2 regions of the Paraburkholderia sp. BR10923 genome follow, and region 2 is predicted to be linked to the other one. Evidence: predicted binding sites of a transcription regulator. Region 2 holds the regulator's gene; the other holds the start of a gene.
The links. The regulator LexA, encoded in region 2, represses DNA repair genes until DNA is damaged. The targets are predictions, from matches to a motif close to ACTGTATNNNNATACAGT.

Region 1 (9,636 bases), on a different contig from region 2:
TTTCCCGCCACCCCGCCGATATGCAGTCGAGGTCCGCTCATCGGGAGTCGTCCCGTTGGTTACGCGGCAACAGCTTGAAATCGAGCGCGTCGGCAGCCGGCGTCGCGTCGCCTCGGTCCGGGAGTGACCGGGCGATCGTGCGACGGCGCGCCGCGCGCGGCCGCATTAAACGGGATAACACATGGGTCAAATCACCCTGAAACTGAAGGACGAGACCGTCGCTTCGCTGCGCAAAGACTTCGAGGCCTTTTTGCGGGTCTCGCTGAAGCTCGATCCGCAGTTCGCGACGCCGTCGTTCGAAGATTTCTTGCGCGCGAAGCTGCTCGACAACATGGTGCCGCTCACCGAGCACGCGGTGCAGCGGATGCTGCAAGGCGGCCAGTACGCGTGGGCCAAACGCACGCTCGACAAGGAGTTTCCCGACGTCGTGTCGATCCTGATGCGCCAGGCGAGCGAGTTCGGCTTCGGTTTCGCGGCGCGCTCGGAATGGACGCCCGAGGAGCTCACCAAGCAATGCCGCGACTGGGCCGCCGCGATCGTCAAGGAAGCGGAAGGCGACGCGACGCTGGTCGATCCGCTCGCCTCGCAGATCAAGAGCACGGTGCAGGACATCCAGGCGCTCGAGGAAGTGATGCAGACGCCGGCATGGCGGCTGGTCGAATCGCTGCGCCAGCGCGTCTACGAGGCGAAGATCGCGTGCGAGACGAGCGTCGGCAGCACCGCGCGCGAGAAGCTCGGCGAACTGCGTGGGCTGTTGCGGCTCGGCATTTCGCACGGCACGTTCCAGAAGCAGGAAGCGCAGCAGATCATGGAGTATCTGCGGCTTTTGAAGCCGGAGATTTTCGTCGAGGAGCCGTACGACGTGTTCTCGCGGCTCGCGGCATGGCTGCGCAATTTCTTCGTGCCGCCGCCTCCGGTCGCGCAGCAACAGCAGCGGCAGCCGCGTTGAGCTTCCGCTGACCCGAGCGGCGCCGGCCGCTCAGTCCCACATCTTCCTGAGCTTCGCCGCGATCTCGATCCTGGCCTGCGCGGCCGCGGCGAGCCCGGCCGCGCTCGGCGCGCTAGCCGCCGGCACGCGCGGCCATGCGTACGCGTCGAACAGCGGCAGCATCGGCGTGGCGATGAAGCGCGTGCGAGACGCCCACACATGGCGGTCGCCCAGATGGGTCTGGTTGTGCACGTAAAAGCGCTGCGGCACGACGATATGCAGGTCTTCCTTCGCGCGCGTCATCGCCACGTAGAGCAGGCGCCGCTCCTCGTCGATTTCCTCGTCGCTGCCGGTGCCCAGATCGGACGGAATGCAGCCGTCGACGCCATTCAGCACGAACACGTTGCGCCACTCCTGGCCCTTCGCCGAATGGATCGTCGACAGGATCAGGTAATCCTCGTCGATCAGCGGCACGCCGGATTCGTCGCTGGTGGCGTCGGGCGGATCGAGCGTCAACTCGGTCAGGAAGCGCTCTCGCGACGGATAGGTACCCGCAATGCTTTCCATCTGCAGCAGGTCCGCGTGACGGATCGCGGCGTCCTCGTGATTGCGCTCCAGATGCGGTTCGTACCAGCGCCGCACCATCTCGAACTCGGCGGGCCACGGCGTTTGCCGGCCATACACGCTCGACATCAGCTTGACGAACGGATGCCAGTCTTCCTGCGCCCTTGCGGGCGCCGCAAACGCGGCGAGCACACCGCCCGCGGTCGCGACCGGATCGCCGCCGTCCGCGCGCGCGACGATGTCGTCAAGCACCTTCGCCGCGGTGGCCGGACCGACGCCCGGCAGCAGCTGCACGACGCGAAAGCCGGCGACACGGTCGCGCGGATTCTCGGCCCAGCGCAGCACCGCGAGCACGTCCTTGACATGCACCGAGTCGAGAAATTTGAGCCCGCCGAATTTGACGAACGGGATGTTGCGGCGCGTGAGCTCGATCTCGAGCGCGGCGCTGTGATGCGCGGCGCGGAACAGCACCGCCTGCGACTTCAGCTTGACGCCCTGCTCGCGCGCTTCGAGCACCTGCTCGACGACGTAGCGAGCTTGCGCGGCGTCGTCGGCGACCGTGATGAGGCGCGGGCGTTGCGCCGACGCCTTGTCGGTCCACAGATTCTTCGTGTAGCGCTCGCTCGCGAGTTCGATCACCGCGTTCGACGCGGCGAGAATCGGCTCGGTGGAGCGATAGTTGCGCTCGAGCGTGACCTGCTTCGCGGGCGGCTCGAACTGCGTGGGGAAATCGAGGATATTGCGCACGGTCGCGCCGCGAAACGAATAGATCGACTGCGCGTCGTCGCCGACCACGGTCAGGCCGCGGCCGTCCGGCTTCAGCGCGAGCAGGATCGACGCCTGCAGGCGGTTGGTGTCCTGGTATTCGTCGACCAGCACATAGTCGAAGCGTGCCGACAGATCGGCCGCGATGCTGGGCTCGGCGGCCATGTGCGACCAGTAGAGCAGCAGATCGTCGTAGTCGAGCACGCTCTGCTTCTGCTTGGCGTCGACGTACGCGGCGAACAGCCTGCGCAGATCGTCCTCCCACTCGCGACACCACGGAAACGCGCTGTCCAATACCTGTCCGAGCGATGCACCGGTGTTGACGACGCGCGAGTAGATCGCGAAGCAGGTGCCCTTCGCCGGAAAGCGCCGCTCTTTCGCGGACAGTCCGAGCTCGTGGCGCACGAGGTTCATCAGATCGGCGGAGTCTTCGCGGTCGTTGATCGTGAACGCGGGTGCGAGGCCGATCAGATCCGCGTATTCGCGCAACAGCCGCGCGCCGACGCTGTGAAACGTGCCCGCCCACGTCAGGCCTTGCGCGAGCGCGGCGCGTGCACCGACGGTGGCAGCCGCGGCGCCGGTGATGCGTGTCACGCGGCGGGTCATTTCGAGCGCCGCGCGGCGCGAGAAGGTCAAAAGCAGGATGCGCTGCGGATCGGCGCCCTTCACCACCAGATTAGCGACGCGATGCGCAAGCGTGTTGGTCTTGCCGGAGCCCGCGCCCGCGATCACGAGCAGCGCGCCGGGCAGCGCGTCTGGCGTGTCGGTCCCGTATTCGACAGCTTCGCGTTGAGCGTCGTTGAGCTTGGCGAGCCAGGCGGCGGTATCGAACGACGGAGCGGATTCGGCGACGGTGGACACTGAGCGGTTTTTGCGGATTGGATGGATTTTCAGGATGCGACGCATACTGTATATCCATACAACCCCATGCGACAAGCGCCCCTTTTTTGGGCGCCTGCCTGGCGGTCTACACTGCGCGCTACTACTGCTTCTTCGCGTCCTTCACGTTGGCCTCGGCGGCGGCCTTGTCGGCATCGGCCTGCGCGTCGGTTTTGGTCTTGTCCGCTTTCGCCTGAGCGACCGCGGCTTTCTTGTCGGCCTTCGCCTGCTCTTTCGCGGCCTTCTTGTCCGCGTGGGTGGCGGGCGCCGAAGCCGGGTCCGCGGTCTGCGCGAGCACGGCCGATGACAGGCAAGCCGCGATCAGCGCGGCGTAAATGCGGTTTCGGCTGGAACGGTCGATGTTCATCTGGATTCTCCCTTAGGCACAGCTTGCAAAGTGACAGACGCCCGCGGCGCGGGAGCCTCGCCGACCCACGCGCCGCGGCATCCAGCAGGGCTTAATGTTTGACGTCCGCGCCGTCGGTCTGCGCGGCAGCCTGCCCTTCCATCTCTATCTTCATTTCGTTGTTGGCGCTCTGTTTGTCCGCCTTCTGGTTCAGCTTCGCGCCGCGCACCTGCTCCTTGTACTGGTCCTTCGCGGCCTTCTGCTCAGCCTTCAGTTCCGCTTTCGAGGACTTCTTCGCCGCGCGATACTCGGCGTTCGCCTTCGCGTCGGCGTCGCGCTTCTGTACGAACGGGTCGGTCGAGCCCGAAGCCGTCAGACGGCCCGGCGGCGGCGCGGCGACGCCTTGCGCGGCGGGCGCGCCCGGGACTTGCTGCATGCCTTGCGCCGACGGCGGGGCCTGCATGCCTTGAGCGCCGGCCGCGGACGGCGGCGCCATCTCGGCGGCCCCTTGGCTCTGGATCTGCGCCTGACCGCCGATGCCTGTTGCCGGCTGCGCGGTCTGCGCGACGGCGGACGTCGCGGCAAAAACGGTGAGGGCGGTACCGATCAGGAGCGTACGAATCTGGGTCATGGCTATCCTCTCTAGACTTAGTTGTGACACGGGCGGACTCTCTGGCGTCGTGATGACGGAATGGCCCACGCGCCCCGCTCGGTCTATGCGTCGCTGGATGGGTGGCCGGGGAGCGATCCCGGAATACCAGCGGGCTTTGCTGCTGAGGTGCACTTTAGGAGTGAAATCCGTCTGGTGCGACCAGCGTTACGCAACGTTTCACTCTCCACAACTGAATAACATCTACTTTCATTTGCTTGCGCGATGGCTCGCTCGATGCATCCAGCACAGGCGGGGACAGCCCCGCGCCGCCGCGCCGCCGTGCACTTGCTTTATGATGCGAACCCCCAACGCGACCCGTGCCCAAGGTGCAAACGCCATGCCCAATCTCAATTTCACGCTGACCGGCGAGTACGTCGAACTCCACAATCTGCTGAAGATCACGGGCCTCGCGGATAGCGGCGGTTCCGCGAAGATGATGGTCGCGGACGGCGCCGTGATGGTCGATGGCCGGGTCGAGACCCGCAAGACCTGCAAGATCCGCGCGGGCCAGGTCGTGTTGCTCGGCGACACGCGGATCGCGGTCCACGAAGGCTGACGCCACTCCGGAAATTCGCGGGACGCCGCGCACCGGAACTGTGCGTTGTCCATCGACATCGCCCGGGCGAGGCAATAAGCTGTCGGTTTCGACAGGTAAACGCGACGGACCGCGCCACGGGCGAGGAGTCGGCTGACCGGCTCGCCGCCGCGCCGCGGAATTTCTCCGCCCGCTGCCCCGCCGCTCCATCGCCCGTCGGAGCGCGGCGCGATGCAATGCGGCGCCGCTTGCGCCCGCCTCTCCCTGTCGCCACTGCGGTTGCCGCCGCAGTGGCCAACTTTCGCCGCCAGGCATTCGATGACTCAACCCAGCTTCGCCCACGCGGCCAGCCGGCCGCCGACCCTATCCCGCCACGCGGCCGACACCGCGCGGCTCGCCGCGCCGCTCGCGATCGCGCAACTGTCGCAGATGGCGATGAGCGTGACCGACACGATTCTGCTCGGCTCGCTGGGCCCCGACGCGCTCGCCGCCGGCGGCCTCGGCGCGAACCTCTTTTTCGTGGTCGTCACGCTGCTGCAGGGCGTGCTGACGTCGGTCAGCGTCAGCGTCGCGCACGCGCGCGGCGCGCAGGACGACGGCCGGGTGCCGCATATCTACTGGACCGGTTTCCTGCTGTCGGTGCTGCTGGCGGTGCCGGCGTTCATTCTGTTGTCGTTCGCGTCGCACATCCTGCTCGCGTTCGGCGAGCCGGGCCTGCTCGCGCACAACGTCGGCCAATACGCCGCGGTGCTGCGCTGGGGCGCACCCGCGAGCCTGATCGGCGTCGGCCTGATGCGCTCGTTCCTGCCGGCGATCGGCGCGGCGCGGCGGCTGCTGTGGGTGTCGATCTTGAGCGTCGGCGTGAACGGCTTTCTGAACTACGGGCTGATTCACGGCGCGTATGGGCTGCCGCGGCTCGGCTTTCTCGGCTCGGCGGCCGCGACCACGATCACCGTGTGGCTGACCGCGCTCGTGCTGATGGCGCTGCTGCATCTGCGGCCGCGCTTTCGGCATTTCGTCGTCGCGACGCGGCCGAAGCTGCCGCTGATGGGCGAACTGTTCGGCATCGGTTGGCCGGTCGCGATCACCTACGGCGTCGAGTCGACGCTGTTCCTTGCCACCGGCCTGATGGTCGGCCTGCTCGGCGAATCGCAACTGGCCGCGCATCAGATCGCGCTGAACGTCGCGTCGGTCGCGTTCATGGTGCCGCTGTCGATCGGCCAGGCGGCCAATGTGCGAGTCGGCTACTGGGCCGGCGCCGGTCAGCCGCTCGCCGCGCGCCACGCGGGCTTCGTCGCGCTCGCGCTCGGCGTCGGCTTCATGTCGATGTCGGGTCTCGTGCTGATCACCGCGCCGCATTGGATCGTCGGCCTGTATCTGCATCTCGACGATCCGGCCAACGCGCCGACCATTGCGCTCGCCAGTTCGCTGCTCGGCGTGGCGGCGATCTTCCAGATCGTCGACGGGATGCAGGCGGTAGGCTCCGGCTGTCTGCGCGGCCTGAAAGACACCCGCATCCCAATGATCGCCGCCGCGTTCGGCTACTGGGTGATCGGCTTCCCGACCGGCTATCTGCTCGCGTTTCACGCCGGCCTCGGCGCGCGCGGCTTGTGGTGGGGGCTGGCGGCAGGCCTCGCGAGCGTCGCGCTGCTGATGACACTGCGTTTTCACAAGCTGAGCGGCCGGCAACCGCCGACAGTGGCGTCAATCACACCGCCCGCGCACTCGGTTTGAGCGGCGCAGCGGCAAGGCTCACTCCTGAAGCACTCACTGTAAAAGGTAAAATGCCCGCCGCTGCACGCGAGCGCTAACCCGCGCTCACGCGCCAGGAACCGCACGACGGCGCGCCTCACCAAGGCAAAAGCCAGACTGGCGCCGCCGGAGCACCCACCATTGCCCGCGACGCGTGCGGCTTCGATTGGCCGCCCGTGTTTGCCGCGCTTTCGCCACGGCGCTTGCCGTAGCCGCTTCACCCGCTTCGGCGCGACGAACGCCGCAACGCCAGCCGACACCCGGCCGCGCCGCGGCCCCCGCTCTCTCGCGATACAACACAACCAAGGACCACCCGCCATGCTTGCCCGCGTCACCCGCCTGTTCCCGCTCTGGGCTGTGCTCGTCTCGGTCGCCGCGTACTTCTCGCCGGCCTCGTTTTCCGGCGTCGCGCCGCACGTCACCACGCTCCTCACGATCATCATGCTGGCGATGGGCGTCACGCTGTCGGCCGGCGATTTCCTGCGCGTGTTCACGCGCCCCGCGCCCGTGATCGCCGGCATCGTGCTGCACTACCTCGTGATGCCGCTCGCCGCATGGGTCATCGCGAAGGCGCTGCGCATGCCGCCCGACCTGACCGCCGGCATGGTGCTGGTCGGCAGCGTTGCGAGCGGCACCGCGTCGAATGTGATGATTTATCTCGCGCGCGGCGACGTCGCGTTGTCGGTGACGATCAGCGCGCTGTCGACGCTCGTCGGCGTATTCGCGACGCCGCTGCTCACGCGCCTTTACGTCGACGCGTCGATCGCCGTCGATGTGCACGGCATGCTGATGAGCATTCTGCAGATCGTCGCGCTGCCGATCGTCGTCGGTCTCGTCGTCAATCATCTGTTCGGTAAGCTGGTGTGCAAGATCGAACCGATCCTGCCGCTCGTCTCGATGGTCGCGATCGTGCTGATCATCGGCGCGGTGGTGGGCGGCACGCAGAAGAGCATCGCGTCGGTGGGCTTCCTCGTGATGGTCGGCGTCGTGCTGCACAACGGCATCGGCCTGCTCGGCGGCTATTGGGGCGGCCGTCTGCTCGGGTTCGACGAAGCCGTCTGCCGGACGCTCGCGATCGAAGTCGGCATGCAGAACTCCGGCCTCGCCGCGACGCTCGGCAAGCTCTACTTCACGCCGATCGCCGCGCTGCCAGGCGCGCTGTTCTCGGTCTGGCACAACCTGTCGGGTTCGCTGCTCGCGGGCGTGTGGGCGGGCCGACCGGCGAAAGGCTCGACGCATCCCGATGGCGAGCGCGCGCTGCACGTCGAGCGCGCCTGATACCGCCCCCGCGCGCCGCGGTTTGCAGCACGTGATCGATCACCGAACCGCGGCGCCCTCGCGACCAACGCGCGGCACTCCGCTGCGTTTGCCGACGTACGCGGAACCCGCCCCAATTCCCTTAGAATGGTTTTCTCGACAGCGGGCACAGGCCTTCGCTGTCGCCACGCGAAAAGCTTGCAACAAGGGGAAAACAGCGTGCAGGGCCAATTCGAACAACATCGGCGGGCCGCGCGCCGCCGCTCGATAGTCAGCACAACGAGCCAAATCTTCCTGCTCTGTTGCGCGGCGGCATTTTTGACCGCCTGCGCGACGAAGCCGCCCGCCACCGCGTTCGACCGCCAGGTGACGCACGCGCTGCCGGCCACCGCCGATACGCCGCTGCGCGAAGCGCTCGCGCCGCTCGAGGCGAAGCATCCGGAGCAGTCGGGTTTCCGTGTGCTGGCGAACGGCACCGACGCGCTGCAAATGCGCATCGCGCTTGCGCGCGCGGCGACCAAAACCCTCGACATGCAGTACTACATTGCCAACGAGGACACCACCGGCAAGCTGCTGCTCGGCGCCGCGTTATATGCGGCCGATCACGGCGTGCGGGTGCGCATGCTGGTCGATGACCTGAACTTCAAGGACATCGACCGCATCATGGCGGGCCTGGACACGCACGAGAACATCGAGATCCGCGTATTCAACCCGTTCGGCAGCGCGCAGGAAGGCTTGTTCGAGCGCACCACGAACCTGTTCACGCAGATCGGCCACTTCACGCGCCGCATGCACAACAAGGCGATGATCGCGGACAACCAGTTGGCGATCGTCGGCGGTCGCAACCTGGGCGACGAGTACTTCAGCGCGAGCGAAACGCTGCAGTTCCGCGACCTCGACGTGCTCGCGGCGGGCCCGATCGTCGCCGACGTCTCCGCGAGTTTCGACGACTACTGGAACAGCGAGCTCGCCTATCCGCTGCGTGCGCTGAACAAGCAGAAGTTCGACCAGAAGGAACTCGACCAGACGCGCGACGACCTGCGCCATCACTGGCGCACCAATGCCGATCCGTACAACGCGAAACCGCTGAACGCGACGCCGCTTGCCGCGCAGATCACGAGCGAGCAGCTCGGCCTCACGTGGGCGGACGCGGAATTCCGGGTGGACCTGCCGGAGAAGATCGAGCATCCGTCGCCGGACTACGTGAGCCCGCCGCTCGCGCGGCTGCGCGAACTGATGCGCGACGCGCAGCACGATTTCCTGATCGTGTCGCCCTACTTCGTGCCGCACGCCGCGGGGGTGCAGGCGGCCAGCGAGCTCACGCATCGCGGCATCCGTATCGCGGTGCTGACCAACTCGCTCGCGGCCACCGACGCGGTCGCCGTGCAGGCCGGCTACAGTCCGTTTCGCGTGCCGCTGCTGAAGGCCGGTGTCGAGCTGTACGAATTCAGGCCGCGCCAGGAAACGCCGAACGTCGGGCTGGTCGGCTCGCGTTCGCGCGCGAGCCTGCATGCGAAAGCCTACGTGATCGACCACAAGATTCTCGTGATCGGCTCGATGAACCTCGATCCGCGCTCGGCCAATCTGAACACCGAGCTGGCGCTGGTGATCCACAGCCCCGAACTGGCGAATCAGGTCGCGAGAATCTTCGAGCGCGGGACCCAGCCGGAGCAGAGCTACCACGTAACGCTCGCGGACTCGGCCCAGCTCGCCTATCTGCGCTCGATCGGCGCGCCGCTGTCGCCGCTCGTCTGGACCGACGTCGAGAACGGCGAGACACGCACCTACATTTTCGATCCGCAGGCCGGTTTTTACCGGAATGTGCTAACCGGTCTATTCTCGTTATTGCCTGTCAACTCGGAACTTTGAGAAGCGGAGTCAACCATGACTGAAGACGTACGGATGGAGCGCGACACCTTCGGCGAAATCGCGGTGCCGAACGCTCGCCTGTGGGGTGC
Region 2 (9,636 bases):
GATCGATTCTAGAAGCGCGTCATTTTTGTCACAATGATCATGTTTCGAAGCTTGCATTGCCGCAAAGGCAAAGCGTCATCGCACCGTTGCAACCGATTCGATCGAGGCGTCCCGGATGGCACGTTCACTGCATGGCATCGCGTTGCGTTATTTCGTCGAAGTCGCGCGCAGCGGCTCGCTGAGCGACGCGTCCGAACGGCTGCATGTCGCGGTATCGGCGCTCAGCCGGCAGATCGCGCGGCTCGAGAGCGAACTCGGCGTCACGCTATTCGAGCGGCGTCCGCGCGGCATGGCGCTGTCCGAGGCGGGCGAGCGGCTGCTCGCGTATGCACAACGCAGCCTGCTCGAAGCCGAGCACGTGATGAAGGAGCTCAGCGGTCTCGCTAGCCTGCACGGCAGCCGGATCAAGATCGCGACCGCCGAGGGCTTCGCGGTCGACTTCCTGCCCGCCGCGATCGCGGATTTCCGCGCCGAGCATCCCGGCATCGATTTCACGTTGACCGTGATGTCGCCGGCCGACGCGACCCGGCATGTGCGCGACGGTGACGTCGACATCGCGTTGTCGTTCAGCCTCGCGCCGGAGAAGGGCGTCAAGGTCGAGCACACCGAGCGCGCGCCGGTGTTCGTGCTGGTGCGTGTCGATCATCCGCTCGCGGCGCGCGCGAAGCTGTCGCTCGCCGAGGTGAGCCGTTATCCGCTGGTGTTGTCGGAGACCGGCACCACGCTTCGCCAGTTGATCGACATCACCTGTGCGCTCGAAGGCATCCTGCTCGAGCCGGACCTTATCTGCAACAACAGCGGCGCGAGTTATCGCTATGCGCAGAAGTCCGGCGCGATCATGTTCACGGGGCTGCTGTCGGTGCGCGACCGCTATGCGGCCGACGGCTTCGTCGTGATTCCGCTGACCGACCCGCAGATGCGCCAGCGCAGTATCCAGGTGCAGACGATGGCGGGGCGCGAGTTGCCGCCGTCGGTGCGGGCGTTTCGCGACCATCTGATCGCACGGATCGCGGATCCGAAGCCGGCCGGGGCTCAGGCCTCGAAGGCGGACCGAGGGCGCGGCAAGCGCACGCCGCGTCGCCCGCGAGCCGATGCATGAAATGCGACACATGCCACGCACTAAGCGGCAAATGTTCTCCCGGAATCCAAATCACGACCTAAACTGTGGTGGACGGCAAGGACGGCCCTGAGAAAACGACCCTGATGGTGCGCGCCACGATCAGGGGAAACGGCAGAACAATGGCAGTCGAAGCGCGGACCGGCCGCGCAACCCGCGATGCTGCGATGCACACAAGCGGCAATAGATGCACCCAAAAAGAAACGCGGCGCGTCGTCCCGATGGCGCGTTGCCCACAACAGAGCGATAGGACCAACACATCCATGGCGCAACAGAAAACCAATCCGAAACTCGAGCAGGCGCTCACGCGCGGTGATCTCGCGATCCGCCAGGCAAATTCGGCGAGAGCGACCGCGCTGTTGCGTGCGCTCGCCAAGATGATCGTCGATGCGTCGGCGACCATCGGTGTGGAAGCCTTCACATTGATTCACGACGGCGACAAGATTTACGATCCCGCCGATGGTCTGTGGCCGCAGGCGCTGCTGATCTCGCTCGACGGTCCGGTCGAGGATGCCGATCCCGACGAATTGCGTACGGTGCGGCTGATCGCGGACGATCCGGCCACCGTGTTCCGGGTCGAATGGCAGCGCGCCGATGGCAAGATCGGGCGTCACGAGGGCGGCCCGTTCGCGACGGTCGCGTTCATCTCCGACGTCGACATTCCGTGGACCGACGACGAGGACTGAGCGCGCAACGATAGCAAACGCTCATAGCGACCACCGGCGCGTTCGGCTTACTTCATCATGCGGCGCCGAAACAGGATCGCCGACACGATAAAGCCGCCGACTGCATAAGCGGCCAGTACGCTCACATGCAGCGCCGCGTGCTCCATCGGCCGGCCGAGCATCGCCGGGCGCATCAGATCGACCGCATTGGCGAGCGGCAGCGCGGCGGTCACCGCTTGAGCGGGGCCGGGCAGCTGCGAGATCGGAAAGAACACGCCGGAGAGCAGCAGCATCGGCGTGAGCACGAGCGTCTGATAGAACATGAAAAAGTCGTACGACGGCGCGAGCGCCGTCACGATCATCGCGAGGCTCGCGAACGCGAGACCGGCCAGCACGATGACCGGCAGCGCGAGCAGCATCGACGGAAAACTCGCATAGCCGAGCGCGCCCGCCACCAGCATGATCGCCACACCCGACAACACCGATTTGCTGGCGGCCCACACTACCTCGCCGAGCACGATATCGCCGAGCGTGAGCGGCGTATGCATGATCGCCTCCCACGTTCGCTGCACGTGCATGCGCGAAAAGCCCGAATACATCGACTCGAAGCTCGCCGACATCATCACGCTCGACGCCACAGTGCCCGCCGCGAGGAACGAGATATACGACACGCCGTCGACGTGCCCGACCATCAGCCCGAGCCCCAAGCCGAGACCGAACAGATAGATCATCGGATCGGCGAGGTTGCCGAACATCGACGCAATCGCGAGCTTCTTCCACACCAGATAGTTGCGGCGCCATACCGCGATCCAGTTCGTGGCATTGGCGGGGAAGGCGCCGAACGGCTCTTGTGCCGATGGCGTGCCGTCGTGGGTTTCGTAGGTGCGTGCGTCCATCAAGTGTCTCGCTGCGGGTTCAGTCCTGCATTTCGCGGCCGGTGAGCCGCAGAAACACATCTTCGAGATTCGCCGGCCGATGCAGATAGCGCAAATCCGCGCGCTGCTTCAGGCGCATATGCACGGGCTGCGCGTCGTTCACGTAACAGAACAGGGTCTCGCCGCTGATCTCGGTGCGCTCGGCGAGCGGTGCGAGTTCGTCGCGCAATGCAAACGGATCGGGACCATAGATCTCGATCACGTCGCAGCCGATCTCGGACTCGATTAGCTCGCGCGGCGCGCCTTCTGCGATCTTGCGTCCTTCCTCGATCACGCACAGTCGATGACAGAGCCGTTCGGCTTCTTCCATGAAGTGCGTGGTCAGCAGGATGGTCTTGCCGCGCGCGAGCAGCGATCTCAGTCGCTCCCAGATCAGATGGCGCGCTTGCGGGTCGAGACCGGTGGTCGGTTCGTCCATGATCAGCACGTCGGGATCGTTGATCAGCGCGCGCGCCAGCGTGAGGCGCCGCTTCATGCCGCCCGACAGTTCGCTCACGCGTGCGTCCGCCTTGTTCTCGAGGCGGGCGAATTCGAGCAGACCCGGCACCGCCGCGCGACACTGCGCGGCGCTCAGACCGAAGTAGCGGCCGAACACGAGCAGATTTTCACGCACGGTGAAATCGGGATCGAGGTTGTCGAACTGCGGCACCACGCCCACGCGCGAGCGCGCGAGGCGCGCGCGGCCAGGGATCGGTTCGCCGCACAGGCGGATCGCGCCGGCGTCGGGCGCCGCGATGCCGAGCAGCATGCGCAGCGTCGTGGTCTTGCCGGCGCCGTTGGGGCCAAGCAGCCCGAAGCATTCGCCGGTGTTCACATGAAACGACAATCCGTCGACGACTGTTTTTTCGCCATAGTTTTTCCTGACCTGATGGAATTCGATGGGGGCTGCGGGCATGACTCGAGCGAGGCTCCGGAAGAAGACATAACGTACGCGCAAGACACACAACATACCTGCGACGCACGCATTGCGCACAGGCCGCTTATTCTAGGGTATCGGCCACTGACGCGAGCGGGTGTCCGGGAACGCGTAATGCATGGGGATGCGATGCGTTCGCATACGAACTTTTGCGGTGCCGCAAACGTGTGCGAACACTGCTCCAGGTGGCCCAACGCTTGTGCAGACGGCTTCAGCACGCACCGACTATGCACTTAGCGTTTTCCATCCCTTGCAAGCCGAATTGCGGCGCACCATGATTGATTCAGACCGCGCTTTCCGCGCGAATGGGAGAAGACAGATGGCGAGCTACCAGAAAATCCTGTTGTGCTACGACGGCTCGCGCGAAGGCCGCAAAGCCCTGCGTTGCGGCGCCGATCTGGCGTTGGACCTGAAGGCGGAAACGCATCTGCTGTCGGTAGTAGACATGCGTTCCAGCATCGCGCAAAGCGCGGGCTTATTGACCGATGTGGCCTGCGGAAGCTTCGAAAAAACGGCCCGCGAAATTCTGCAGGAGGGCGTGAACTGGCTGACCGAGCGAGGCGTGAACGCGCAGGGGCATTTCGCATTCGGTCATCCGATCGACGAGATCGCCAATCTTGCCAACGAGTTGCACGTCGACCTCGTGGTGGTGGGACATCGCTGCCGGACCGGTTTGTCGAGGTGGTGGATGGGGGCGGGCAACACGCCGCTGCTCGACCGCGTGTCGTGCAGCATTCTGGTGGCGTGCTCGTCCGCGCAGGAGCAGCAGCAGGCGGCCGCGGCGTAATACGAACAAACCTGACACGCGGCTGGCTCCAATGGCCAGCCCGCGCATCTCTTCAGTTCACGGCTTGAACCTCACTCGTTCAGATTGATCGCCGCGAGCTTCCACGTGACCAGCCCTTCGCGACGGAAGATAGCCGAATAGTTCGCGTTGCCTTCGCCGCGCCGGTACGTGACCACAAACTCGTTGAGACTCCGATAGCCGGCCGTGCTTTGGCGCCCGGGCGGCGGCGCGCTTGCGTGCGTGGTGGTGTCGCCCGCGGCCGATGCGGCCGGCGCTTCTCCGCCCGCGGCTGGCGGTGCTGACGGTTGCTCGCCCGGTGTGCCGCGCGGCGGCATGCCGTTCAGCAGTGCCGCGACGCCGTCGGGTGTCGCATAGGCATCGACGAGCGGGCCGATCAGTGTCACGCCGATCACCGCGCCGATCGTGGCCATCTTGTTCCCGGCATCCGCTTCGAGCCGGTGCGTCAGCATGGCGCCCACCTGCTGCTTCAGGCTATCGCGCAGCGCGGGGAAGTCGACGTACTGATTGACGGTTTGCACGTCACGCGCGTCTGCCGCGCGTTTGAGATTGTTCACCGCGAGATACGGTGACGCGTAAATAAAGCCCAGCGCGGCAATCACGATCACCACGATCAGCGTGATCAGCAGCGGCCGGGTGGCGCTGCCCTGTGTTCGTTTCGGAATTGTCATCGAATGGGACTCCACGTCAGTGATGATCTAACGTCGACCACGGCGAGGTCGAAACGATCCCATCCCACGCGAATCTCTGAACATCCGAAGTGCTTATTGCATGCGTGCTCAGAATTCGCTCAGGCTTCGAACACCGCGCCGTGCACGTTGGCTTCGTCGGCTATGCAACGATCGATCATACGGCATACGGCGTCGACGGTGCCGACCATGATCAGTCGCGACGGTCCATGATAGACCCGCACCGGAGCGCGGCGCGCGGGCTCCGCGACATTCAGCGCCGAATTCAGCGATACGCGCGCAAACGCCGGCAACGACGACGGCAGACCGCAAGCTTCGGCAGGCACGTCGAACAGCGACGGCGTGCGCGCCGCGGGCGCGTCGATCGGCGCGCAAGGCGTGAGCTTGCGCAGATGGCGCAGACGGCCGAACTGGCGAAAAGGCAGCAGGCGGGCAAGGCGTTCCATGAGTCTCTCCAGACGATGCGGCTTGAATGCGCGGCGTAATGCGGGCGTTAATGCGGGCGTTAATGCGGCTTGGTTCGGACAAACCGGCGCGAGCGTTCCGGCAACAAAGATCAGAACTCGCTGGGGCGAATCAGCCCGACCGCGATCCCTTCGAGCGCGAAATCCGCGCTGCCGGTTTCCACGAAGATGTTGTCGTAGTCGGGGTTTTCGGCGATCAGTTCGATGCCGTTCGGCCGGCGCTTCAGACGCTTGACCGTCACGTCGTCGCCAAGCCGCGCAATGATGATCTGGCCGTCTTTCGCTTCGCTGCGCTTTTGCACCGCGAGCAGGTCGCCGTCGAGAATGCCGGCGTCGCGCATCGACAGGCCGCGCACCTTCAGCAGGTAGTCGGGCTTGCTCGAGAACAGTGCCGGGTCGCACGCGTAGTGCTGCGAGATATGTTCCTGCGCGAGGATCGGGCTACCCGCCGCGACCCGGCCGATCAGCGGCAGTGACAACTGCATCAGGCCCGCATGCGGCAGCGTGAACTGGTGCGGCGCATCCTCCTGCCCGGACAGCAGGCGGATGCCGCGCGACGCGCCGGCCGCGAGTTCGATCACGCCCTTGCGCGCCAGCGCGCGCAGATGCTCTTCCGCGGAATTGGCCGAGCTGAAACCGAGTTCGGCGGCAATTTCCGCGCGAGTGGGCGGAAAGCCGGTGCGTTCGATCGCGCGGCGGATCAGATCGAAAACCTGCTGCTGTCGTGCGGTGAGTTTGGTCATGGCCACTGTATGTATGAACAGGTGACTGTATTTTTATACAGTATTCGGCGCATTTCAAGCTTTACTTTAAGTTCGACGCAAGGGGCGCGCTGGGGCGTCGTTTATCGGCGACATGGCGACGATTTCGGCGTCTGAACAGCCGGCGCCTCTGCCGTTACCACTTTTGGGCATTAAAAAATGAAGAAACATTATTTTTAATGATGAAAGCCCTTCGATAGACTGGCTTCCGGGTTAGCGCTCATGTGCACATGACCGCGACGCAAAACAACACCAGACGCTTATCAGCGGACCATCACGCGGAGAGAAACTGAAATGAACCATCGGCATACGGGGCTCGCGGCTCGAACCAGAAAACTGATCACGGCGCTTGTCGTCGGCGCGGCGGGTACGCTCGGCATGGTGGGCGCAAGCGGCGTCGCGAACGCCGACACCACGCTGCTGAACGTGTCCTACGATCCGACGCGCGAGCTGTATCAGGACATCAATCAGGCATTCGGCAAAGAATGGAAGGCCAAGACCGGCGAAGCCGTCACCTTCAAGCAGTCGCACGGCGGCTCGGGCGCGCAGGCTCGCTCGGTGCTCGACGGTCTGCAGGCCGACGTCGTGACGCTCGCGCTCGCTTACGACATCGACGCCATCGCGAACAAGGGGCTCGTCGACAAGAACTGGCAGAAGCGTCTGCCGGACAACGCCTCGCCGTACACGTCGACGATCGTGTTTCTGGTGCGCAAGGGCAACCCGAAGCACATCAAGGATTGGGACGATCTGGTGAAGCCGGGCGTGTCGATCGTGACGCCGAATCCGAAGACCTCCGGCGGCGCGCGCTGGAACTACCTGGCCGCGTGGGCGTACGCCGAGCATCAGCCGGGCGGCAACGACCAGAAGGCCAAGGAGTTCGTCGGCAAGCTGTACAAGAACGCCGGCGTGCTCGATTCGGGCGCGCGCGGCGCGACCACCAGCTTCGTGCAGCGCGGTATCGGCGATGTGCTGATCGCGTGGGAAAACGAGGCGTTTCTGTCGGTGAAGGAGTTCGGTCCGGACAAGTTCGAGATCGTGGTGCCGACGGTGAGCATCCTGGCCGAGCCGCCGGTCGCGGTGGTCGACAAGGTCGTCGACAAACACGGCACGCGCAAGCTGGCCGACGCGTATCTGAACTTTCTGTATAGCGAGGAAGGGCAGGAGATCGCCGCGCGCAATTTCTATCGTCCGCGTTCGAACAAGGTGCCGGCCGACCTGACCGCGAAGTTTCCGAAGCTGAAGCTGTACACGATCGACGATTCGTTCGGCGGCTGGACCAACGCGCAGAAGACCCATTTCGCGGACGGCGGCGTATTCGATTCGATTTATCAGCCGCAGTAACAAGCATCGCCTGAAGCACGGGCACAGGCAACAAGGGCGCGCCCAATGGGCGCGCTTTCGGCTAACCGGGACCCGCTGGCCAGCAGGGCGGTAGTACCGCAACACCGCAACACCGCAACACGAACAACCGCGCGAGCATCAACCATGAACGAGTATCCAGCATGACCACGTTGACCTTCCGCAAGCCGAGCGCATTGCCCGGCTTTGGCCTGACACTCGGCATCACGGTGGCTTATTTGAGCCTCGTGGTGCTGATTCCATTGGCGGCGACCTTTCTGAAAACCGCGACGCTCGACTGGGACCAGTTCGTGCGTGCGGTGGCGTCGCCGCGCGTGCTCGCGTCGTATCGGCTGACGTTCTTCTCGGCGCTCGGCGGCGCGCTGATCAACGCGGTGTTCGGCTTTCTCGTCGCGTGGGTGCTGGTGCGCTACACGTTTCCGTTCAAGCGCATCGTCGATGCGGTCGTCGATCTGCCGTTCGCGCTGCCCACCTCGGTCGCGGGCATTTCGCTCGCGGCCGTGTATGCGGGTAACGGCTGGATCGGCCAGTTCCTCGCGCCGCTCGGCATCAAGATCGCGTTCACGCCGGTCGGTGTGCTAGTCGCGCTGACGTTCATCGGCCTGCCGTTCGTCGTGCGCACGGTGCAGCCGGTGCTCGAGGAGTTCGAGCGCGAGCAGGAAGAGGCGGCCGCGTGCCTCGGCGCGTCGCGCTGGCTCACGTTTCGCCGCGTCGTGCTGCCGGCCGTGTTCCCGGCGCTCTTGACCGGCTTCGCGCTCGCCTTCGCGCGCGCGCTCGGCGAATACGGCTCGGTGATCTTCATCGCCGGCAATGTGCCGATGAAGTCGGAGATCACGTCGCTCCTGATCATCACGAAGCTCGAGCAATACGACTATGCGGGCGCGACCGCGCTCGCGGTCGTGATGCTGGTCGTGTCGTTCCTGATGCTGCTGCTGATCAATACGCTGCAGTGGTGGCTGCAGCGGCGCACGAGCCGCGGCAATGCGGGGCCGGCGCCAGTGGCCACGAGCGTCGCGGCAATCGGTGGAGGTGTGCAATGAGCCGTCTTCCGACCAACCCGGCGAGCGGTGCGCGTCGCCCCGATCCGGTCAGCGAACCGCCCGTGGTGCGCTGGCTGCTGATCGGCGTCGCACTGCTGTTTCTCGCGCTGTTTCTGGTCGTGCCGCTCGCCGCGGTGTTCTATCAGGCGCTGAATAAGGGGCTGCGTTTTTACTTCGAAGCGCTCGCCGATCCGGATGCGCTGTCGGCGATCAAGCTCACGTTGCTCACCGCGTCGATCGCTGTGCCGCTGAACCTCGTGTTCGGCCTCGCGGCGTCGTGGTGTATCGCGAAGTTCGACTTCCGCGGCAAGGCACTGCTGACCACGCTGATCGATCTGCCGTTTTCGGTGTCGCCGGTGATCTCCGGTCTGATCTACGTGCTGATGTTCGGCGCGCAGGGCTGGTTCGGCCCGTGGCTCGAAGATCACAACGTGCAGATCATCTTCGCGGTGCCGGGCATCGTGCTCGCGACGATCTTCGTCACGTTCCCGTTCGTCGCGCGCGAACTGATTCCGCTGATGCAGGCGCAGGGCAACGACGAGGAAGAAGCCGCGCACGTGCTCGGCGCATCGGGCTGGCAGACGTTCCGTCGTGTGACGCTGCCGAACGTCAAGTGGGGCCTGCTGTACGGCGTGATTCTGTGCAATGCGCGCGCGATGGGCGAGTTCGGTGCGGTGTCGGTGGTGTCCGGCCATATTCGCGGGCAGACCGACACGATGCCGCTGCACGTCGAAATCCTCTACAACGAGTACAACTTCTCGGCCGCGTTCGCCGTGGCCTCGCTGCTCGCGCTGCTGGCACTGGTCACACTGGGGCTCAAGCTGCTGGCCGAGCGTCATATGTCGGCGGAACTGTCGGCGGCGCGTGAGGTGCCCGCGCATGCGG

Region 1: a site for LexA is predicted at 3,164-3,181, ahead of AB3X94_RS00220 (ATP-dependent helicase). Genes of this name have one in related genera too.

Annotation. Positions count from the first base shown of each region.
Region 1 is NZ_JBFPKO010000001.1:36,820-46,455, reverse strand. It holds gene AB3X94_RS00225 (DUF4088 family protein) at 182-949, shown strand; gene AB3X94_RS00220 (ATP-dependent helicase) at 980-3,118, opposite strand; gene AB3X94_RS00215 (hypothetical protein) at 3,240-3,503, opposite strand; gene AB3X94_RS00210 (hypothetical protein) at 3,595-4,113, opposite strand; gene AB3X94_RS00205 (RNA-binding S4 domain-containing protein) at 4,472-4,690, shown strand; gene AB3X94_RS00200 (MATE family efflux transporter) at 4,988-6,403, shown strand; gene AB3X94_RS00195 (bile acid:sodium symporter family protein) at 6,740-7,699, shown strand; gene AB3X94_RS00190 (phospholipase D family protein) at 7,826-9,547, shown strand; gene fumC (class II fumarate hydratase) at 9,563-9,636, shown strand, end outside.
Region 2 is NZ_JBFPKO010000008.1:159,774-169,409, reverse strand. It holds gene AB3X94_RS17205 (LysR family transcriptional regulator) at 116-1,099, shown strand; gene AB3X94_RS17200 (hypothetical protein) at 1,381-1,803, shown strand; gene AB3X94_RS17195 (ABC transporter permease) at 1,851-2,678, opposite strand; gene nodI (nodulation factor ABC transporter ATP-binding protein NodI) at 2,698-3,612, opposite strand; gene AB3X94_RS17185 (universal stress protein) at 3,953-4,420, shown strand; gene AB3X94_RS17180 (DUF2939 domain-containing protein) at 4,492-5,109, opposite strand; gene AB3X94_RS17175 (hypothetical protein) at 5,229-5,573, opposite strand; gene lexA (transcriptional repressor LexA) at 5,684-6,334, opposite strand; gene AB3X94_RS17165 (sulfate ABC transporter substrate-binding protein) at 6,647-7,693, shown strand; gene cysT (sulfate ABC transporter permease subunit CysT) at 7,855-8,751, shown strand; gene cysW (sulfate ABC transporter permease subunit CysW) at 8,748-9,636, shown strand, end outside.